Magnetococcus marinus MC-1: one gene and its partner. The protein of the gene in region 1 interacts with the protein of each later gene in a pairwise test. Links are inferred from orthologs where the notes say so. Each region holds a gene or a part of one and is shown on either strand. Other genes may lie near its edges. The genes, in order: rpe and eno.

What was found.
Region 2: the proteins of rpe (region 1) and eno interact in binary tests that used the Escherichia coli proteins (3 or more experiments, as listed by UniProt). The link is inferred for Magnetococcus marinus MC-1 from one-to-one orthologs.

What each region holds. Positions count from the first base shown.
Region 1 is NC_008576.1:4,586,285-4,589,559, forward strand. The notes cover bases 173-3,123. They hold rpe (ribulose-phosphate 3-epimerase), read right to left. Parts: upstream 2,010-3,123; coding sequence 1,335-2,009; downstream 173-1,334. Other genes in these bases: ilvA (threonine ammonia-lyase, biosynthetic), read left to right, coding at 173-426; MMC1_RS18750 (secondary thiamine-phosphate synthase enzyme YjbQ), read left to right, coding at 459-863; MMC1_RS18760 (FecR family protein), read left to right, coding at 2,118-2,852; MMC1_RS18765 (TatD family hydrolase), read left to right, coding at 2,867-3,123. Also shown: more of ilvA, read left to right, coding at 1-172; more of MMC1_RS18765, read left to right, coding at 3,124-3,275. UniProt on the Escherichia coli protein: Catalyzes the reversible epimerization of D-ribulose 5-phosphate to D-xylulose 5-phosphate.
Region 2 is NC_008576.1:1,922,985-1,926,284, forward strand. The notes cover bases 208-3,183. They hold eno (phosphopyruvate hydratase), read left to right. Parts: upstream 208-1,038; coding sequence 1,039-2,328; downstream 2,329-3,183. Other genes in these bases: gcvPB (aminomethyl-transferring glycine dehydrogenase subunit GcvPB), read left to right, coding at 208-956; MMC1_RS07970 (IS4-like element ISMasp2 family transposase), read left to right, coding at 2,953-3,183. In the rest of the region: more of gcvPB, read left to right, coding at 1-207; more of MMC1_RS07970, read left to right, coding at 3,184-3,300. UniProt on the Escherichia coli protein: Catalyzes the reversible conversion of 2-phosphoglycerate (2-PG) into phosphoenolpyruvate (PEP). It is essential for the degradation of carbohydrates via glycolysis.

The DNA of each region.
Region 1 (3,275 bases):
TCGGGGCGCGATGCCGCCCATATCTTTGTGGGCATTGATCTGCGTGAACCAGCCGAACGACAACTGCTCGCCCATCGGTTACAGAGTTTCCACTATCAATTTGTGGATCTTACCGAAAACGATCTGGCCAAGACCCACCTGCGTCATATGGTTGGCGGGCGTTCCCATGTGGTGCAGCATGAGCGTCTTTTGCGTTTTCGTTTCCCCGAACGGCCCGGTGCCTTGGCCCACTTTCTTACCACCATGCAGGCGGATTGGAACATCTCACTGTTTCAATACCGACTACACGGCGGGGAGTATGGTCGGGTGTTGATTGGTCTGGAGGTGCCCCCTGAGCAACACGATCAATTGCAAAGCTGCCTAGATAAGCTGGGTTTTCGCTATGTAGATGAGAGTGAGAATCCTGCCTATAAGCTGTTTCTCTAGGCGATCACATGGGTTAGACAGGAGTAAAAACCATGTTAAAACGCCATGTCTTAGCGGTCAACAGTGGTCGTGCCCAAGCCTTCATTGATATAACCGATGGGGTCAATGCCCTAATAAGCAAAGCGAAAATGCAACAGGGTCTATGCCACCTGTTTGTGCCCCATACCACCGCTGGCATCACCGTCAATGAAAACTGTGATCCCGACGTGGCTCGGGATATATTGGCGACCCTGGATCAATTGGTGCCCATCCATGGGAACTACCGCCATGCCGAAGGCAACAGCCACGCCCACCTGAAAGCAAGCTTGATGGGGCACGCTCTAAGTGTACCAATCGAGGGGGGTAAACTGTTGCTCGGTACTTGGCAAGGCCTCTATTTTACCGAATTTGACGGACCCCGCGCCCGCAAGGTCATCCTAACCCTTAGCGAGGGTTAGGGTTGCCCGCTGGGGATGCTACCGTACAAAAAAAGGGCTGGAGTTTGGCAGAACTCCAGCCCACTTTTCACGCCCACACCACCTCCGCTTAAGGGGGGGAGGAGGGAGATGGCAGGGCGATGGCAACAGCCCGGCAAGCCTAGCTGTATGCGCCATCCCTAAAGGGTGTTATCGCTACCCTTGTATCGTTCATCCTCAGTATAGAGTGAGTATCCTCTATGTTAGTTCATAATGAAATTCTAATTTTTATAGTGTGGTGCTGACCACACCCTAAAATCCCATATTTCCCCCCATAAATAACAAAAAAGCCCCCTACAGCGCGGCACAATGTAGGGGGCTTAAATCCAAATATAGACTTTATATCCGGTATGTTACAATAACAGCGTAGAAAGCGTGAACCGGTGTTGGTAAGGTGCGCCCATGGGGATTGTAACCATTTCCTGAAAAGTGTAACCCTTATGTAACAAACACTTAATCTGGATTTTTTTGGGAATCCCGCACATTTTTATGCATGCTATCCATGACAGCCCGGTAGTCCGGTTGGGAAAAGATGGCTGAACCGGCCACAAACACATTGGCCCCTGCTTCGGCTATTTTGGCGATGTTATCCGGTTTTACGCCGCCATCTACCTGGAGTTCAATGGGGCGATCCTGGCGGTTGATCATCTCCCGCACTTGGCGCACCTTGTTTAAGCTGTGGGGAATAAAGCTCTGCCCACCAAAACCGGGGTTCACACTCATCACCAATACCATATCGACCAAGTGCATGACATTTTCAATGGCGCTCACCGGGGTGGCGGGATTAATAGAAACCCCAGCCTTTTTTCCATACTCTTTGATAAGGTTAAGGGTACGATCAAGATGGTGGGTCGCCTCGGCATGCACGGTAATAATGTCACTACCCGCTTGGGCAAAGGCCTCAATGTAGGGGTCTACCGGCGAGATCATCAGGTGGACATCCAGGGGTTTGGTGGCTACCTTACGAATAGAGGCCACCACCGGTGGGCCCATGGTTAGGTTGGGCACAAAGTGGCCATCCATAACATCCACATGGATATAGTCGGCACCAGCCGCCTCTACCATACGGATCTCTTCGCCCAAGCGGGCAAAGTCAGCGGAGAGGATAGAGGGGGCTATTTTAATCATGCTGGTCTCGCTCCCGGGTAAGAGGTCGTAGGGGTCGTATCGGTTAGGGGGGATTGTGGTCAAGATGGGCGTCTGGAGCAAGGCTTTTTCACCAACAGAGGGCAAAACATGACACATCCACGGGGGTTAAGTCGTCGTCACATGCTGCAATGGGTCGTCGCTTGGGGCATGTTCACACCATGGCTCAGCGCCTGTATGCAGCGGGGTATGATTAAACCGGGTTTACACCTTGGTGCCGGTGGCATAACGGCCAACGGGCACTCCCTCATGCAGGGTGAGGCCATCCCAGCGGGAGCCCTCTTGCAGACCGATATGGGTACCCAAGCGGTGGTGGTGATAGGGCAAGATGCCCTGCTGCTGCGCCCGGAGACCCAGTTGCAGCTAGACCCCCCTACCCTGGCCCAAGTTACCGAGGCTGCTGTGGTGACCGATGCCTCCCCAAGCACCCTTGCAGAAACATTGGGGGTACCAGGATTTTTATTGCAATCCGGCGGGGTGCTCTCGGTCTTTGCACAAGGACGCCGACAGTTGCGCACCCCTCAAGCCTTGATCGGCATTCACGGTACCGGCATCTATTTAGAACTGGAAGCGCAACGCACCTACGCCTGTACCTGCTATGGAACGGTAACAATCACCCCCACCGCCAACCCGAACATGCAGGCCCGCATCCAAACCCACCATCATGATGATCCCCGCTATATTGACCGCCATGGGGATAACCTGATGGTTACAGCCCCGGTCATCAACCATACGGATGCCGAATTGACCATGCTGGAGGCCCTGGTGCTGCGTAAACCGCCCTTTATCTCCTCGATCACAGGTATCAGCCGCTATTCACTTTAGGGAGTGCCTTGCTCATGTCCCACCCGTTGATCGACACCCACGCTCACCTTTGCGATGACCGCTTTGACGCCGATCGGGACGCAGTATTGGCACGGGCGCACGCCGCCGGTGTTACCGCCATTGTGGCGGTAAGTGAAACCCTGGCCGATGCCCAACGCACCTTGGCACTGTGCGACAGCTACCCCCTGCTAAAACCGGCCTGCGGCCTCTACCCCGGATATGCCGACCTGGATCAAGCAGAGGCCATGATTGCCTTTATGCAACAGCATCAACAGCGCTGGGTGGCCATCGGTGAAGTGGGCCTGGATTATATGCTAGCTAAAGAAGAGCCGCAGCGGGCGGTGCAACGGGCGGTGCTCAGCCGTTTTGTTCAGTTGAGTGAAGCGTGGGATCTACCCCTTAACTGCCACTCACGGGGGGCGG
Region 2 (3,300 bases), 2.7 Mb from region 1 along the record:
CCGCCACCGCCACCATGTGTGGTTATGTGACCCGTGAGGTGCCCACCAATGCCCAAGGGGATGTGGATATTGAAGCCCTGAAAAGTATGGTGGGTCCACAGACCGCCGGTTTAATGTTGACCAACCCTTCCACCTTGGGGGTGTTTGAGCGTTCGGTGGGGTTGATTGCACGGATTATTCATGATGCCGGGGGTTTGCTCTATTACGATGGGGCCAACCTCAATGCCATTGCTGGTCGGGTGCGCCCCGGTGAAATGGGGTTTGATGCCATTCACATCAACGTACACAAAACCTTTGCCACACCCCATGGTGGGGGTGGCCCTGGGGCGGGGCCGGTGGGGGTTAGCGCCCGTCTGCAACCCTTTTTGCCCATCCCGCGCATTGTTAAACAGGGGGCCAGCTACGCCCTGTTAGAGTCGGCGGATTGTCCCCAAAGCATTGGTCGTATGGGGGCCTTTGGCGGCAATATTGGGGTGCTGCTGCGGGCGCATGCCTATCTTTGCATGATTGGCCGCCAAGGGGTGCGTCGGGTTGGGGAGTATGCCACACTCAATGCCAACTATTTGCTGGCCCGTTTGACAGCGGCAGGATTTAAACCCGCTTATGCAGAGCGTAGAGCCACCCATGAGTTTATCATTACGCTTAAAGCGGAGGCCGACGCCTACGGTTTAACCGCTTTAAATATGGCCAAGCGGCTGTTGGATTATGGTTTTTATGCGCCAACCATCTATTTTCCGTTGTTGGTGCCGGAGTGCCTGCTTATTGAACCCACCGAGACCGAGAGCCCCGAACAGTTGGACGCTTTTGTGGCGGCGATGGTGGCCATACGCAAAGAAGCGCAGGAAAGTCCCGAATTTGTCAAAAACGCCCCGTATACTACCCCCGTGCGGCGCTTGGATGAGACCCGTGCGGCACGTAAGCCGGATCTGATTTGGCGCGGTCCGCTGGAGCAGTAATCTGGGGCACAAGAGTCTATTCATTTCACGGTATGGCCCGGTGCCATCCACAAATCCGCTTACCCGGAGACGGAGTACGAAGATGAGCAGTATCGTAGAGATCCATGGTCGTGAAGTTATTGATTCCCGTGGCAACCCCACTGTTGAGGTGGATGTTTATACCGAAGATGGCGGTTTTGGCCGTGCAGCGGTACCGTCAGGGGCCTCCACGGGTTCCCGCGAAGCGGTAGAGCTGCGCGATGGGGATAAAAGCCGCTTTTTGGGCAAGGGTGTGCGCAAGGCGGTGGATGCTGTTAATACCGTCTTAGCCGAGGTGGTGTTGGGTATGGAAGTGGCTGATCAAAAGGGTATTGATGCCGCGATGATCGCCCTGGACGGAACCCACAATAAGAGCCGTTTGGGTGCCAATGCGATCCTGGGTATCTCCATGGCGGTAGCCAAAGCGGCCGCCGATGAGTGTGACCTGCCGCTGTACCGCTATTTGGGGGGTACCAACACCTCCTTGTTGCCTGTGCCGATGATGAACATTATCAATGGTGGTGCGCATGCGGATAACAATGTTGATATTCAAGAGTTTATGATTATGCCTGTGGCCGCGACAAGCTGCACAGAGGCAATCCGTATGGGGGCGGAGGTCTTTCATAGTCTCAAGAAGGTGCTCAAAAGCAAGGGGCTCAATACCGCCGTGGGTGACGAGGGTGGTTTTGCCCCCAACCTGGGTTCCAATGAAGAGGCCTTGAAGGTGATTGTGGAGGCCATTGAGGCTGCGGGTTACAAGCCTGGTGAAGATATCAAGCTGGCATTGGATTGTGCCTCCTCTGAGTTTTATAACAAAGAGACCGGTAACTATGATTTGACGGGTGAAGGTCGTGTGTTGACCAAACAAGAGCTGGTCGCCTTCTATGAGGATCTGGTGGCAAAATATCCCATTATCTCCATTGAAGATGGCTTTGATGAGAGCGATTGGGATGGCTGGAAGCTGATGACAGAGGCTTTAGGCAATAAAATCCAGTTGGTGGGTGATGATCTGTTTGTGACCAACAGCAAAATTTTGGCCGAGGGGATTAGCAAGGGTATTGCAAACTCCATTTTGGTGAAGGTGAACCAAATTGGTACTCTGACCGAAACCTTTGAAGCGGTCGAGATGGCGCAGCGGGCCGGTTACACGGCGGTGATTTCGCACCGTTCCGGTGAAACCGAAGATGCCACCATCGCCGACATCGCCGTTGCTTTGAATGCGGGTCAAATCAAAACCGGTTCCATGAGCCGTTCGGACCGTATTGCCAAATATAACCAACTGATCCGCATTGAGGAGGAGTTGGGCGGCATGGCCCGTTTTGAGGGTATGAAGGTGTTTTACAACCTGCGCTAAGGGTGGCCGTTAGCGCCATTTTGCCAGGGATTAAGAAAAAAAGGGGGACCCCCTGTAGGGGTCTCCCTTTTTTTTAAGCCAAAAAGAGTTTTTACCCGCCCTTGTTACAGATAGTGTTACAAATCAAATGAGGGAAAACGGCCTTGGCAACAAAAGATCATGAAAAATCTCTATCAATTTGTGAATAAACAGATTTTTTTTGAACAGAAGGATATGCGGCAACGTATTAATATATAGGTATCTTCTAATAATGGCGCAAGGTTGAAAATTTATATTGAAGCGGCATATTGATATTGCTAGGGTAAAGTATCAATTGTTTTACAAAATTTACAATTGTATACAAGGCCGCGCTGGCTCCCATTCGTTGAGAGAGGGGGGCGGTCGGTGGCTGACCCCCTTTATCCTGTTGGGGAACAGGTGTGAAAGGGGGGGTGATACCCATGACCAAAGCAACGGGGTTGGAGGGATTATTTATGTTACAACACTATGTAGCTCAAGTTTCGCAGTTCGTTGACCGATCAATTGGACTGATATTTGCCAACCAAGTCAAGGGCAAAGCTGCCTCGTGTATGCTATAATTCTGGTGTCGAATCAGTCAGATAGCTCAGGGACGAGGCCAGCTTCATGAATCAGCATAACAGGGAACAGGCTACTGTGCCTACCCCCATGATTGACGAGATCAAAACCCAATCCTTTGGAGTATTCGGCGTAGATAACGCTATCGTCGATTTTCTCCAGGAAATTGGCTTCCAGGCGATATTCAATCGGCGCGGATGGAGCAAACGAACGGGGAAGGATCTTCCGACGCTGATCATGTTACTGATCCTGCATCCTCTGTTGAAGGTGCCATCCATTCACCTTTTTTGCCGCGACCACTTTCTGTCGGTCTTCGCGGTAGGCAAGGATACCTTCTACCGGTTGCTCCAACGCCAATTTCCATGGCGGAATGCGCATTGGGCGCTAATCAAAAAG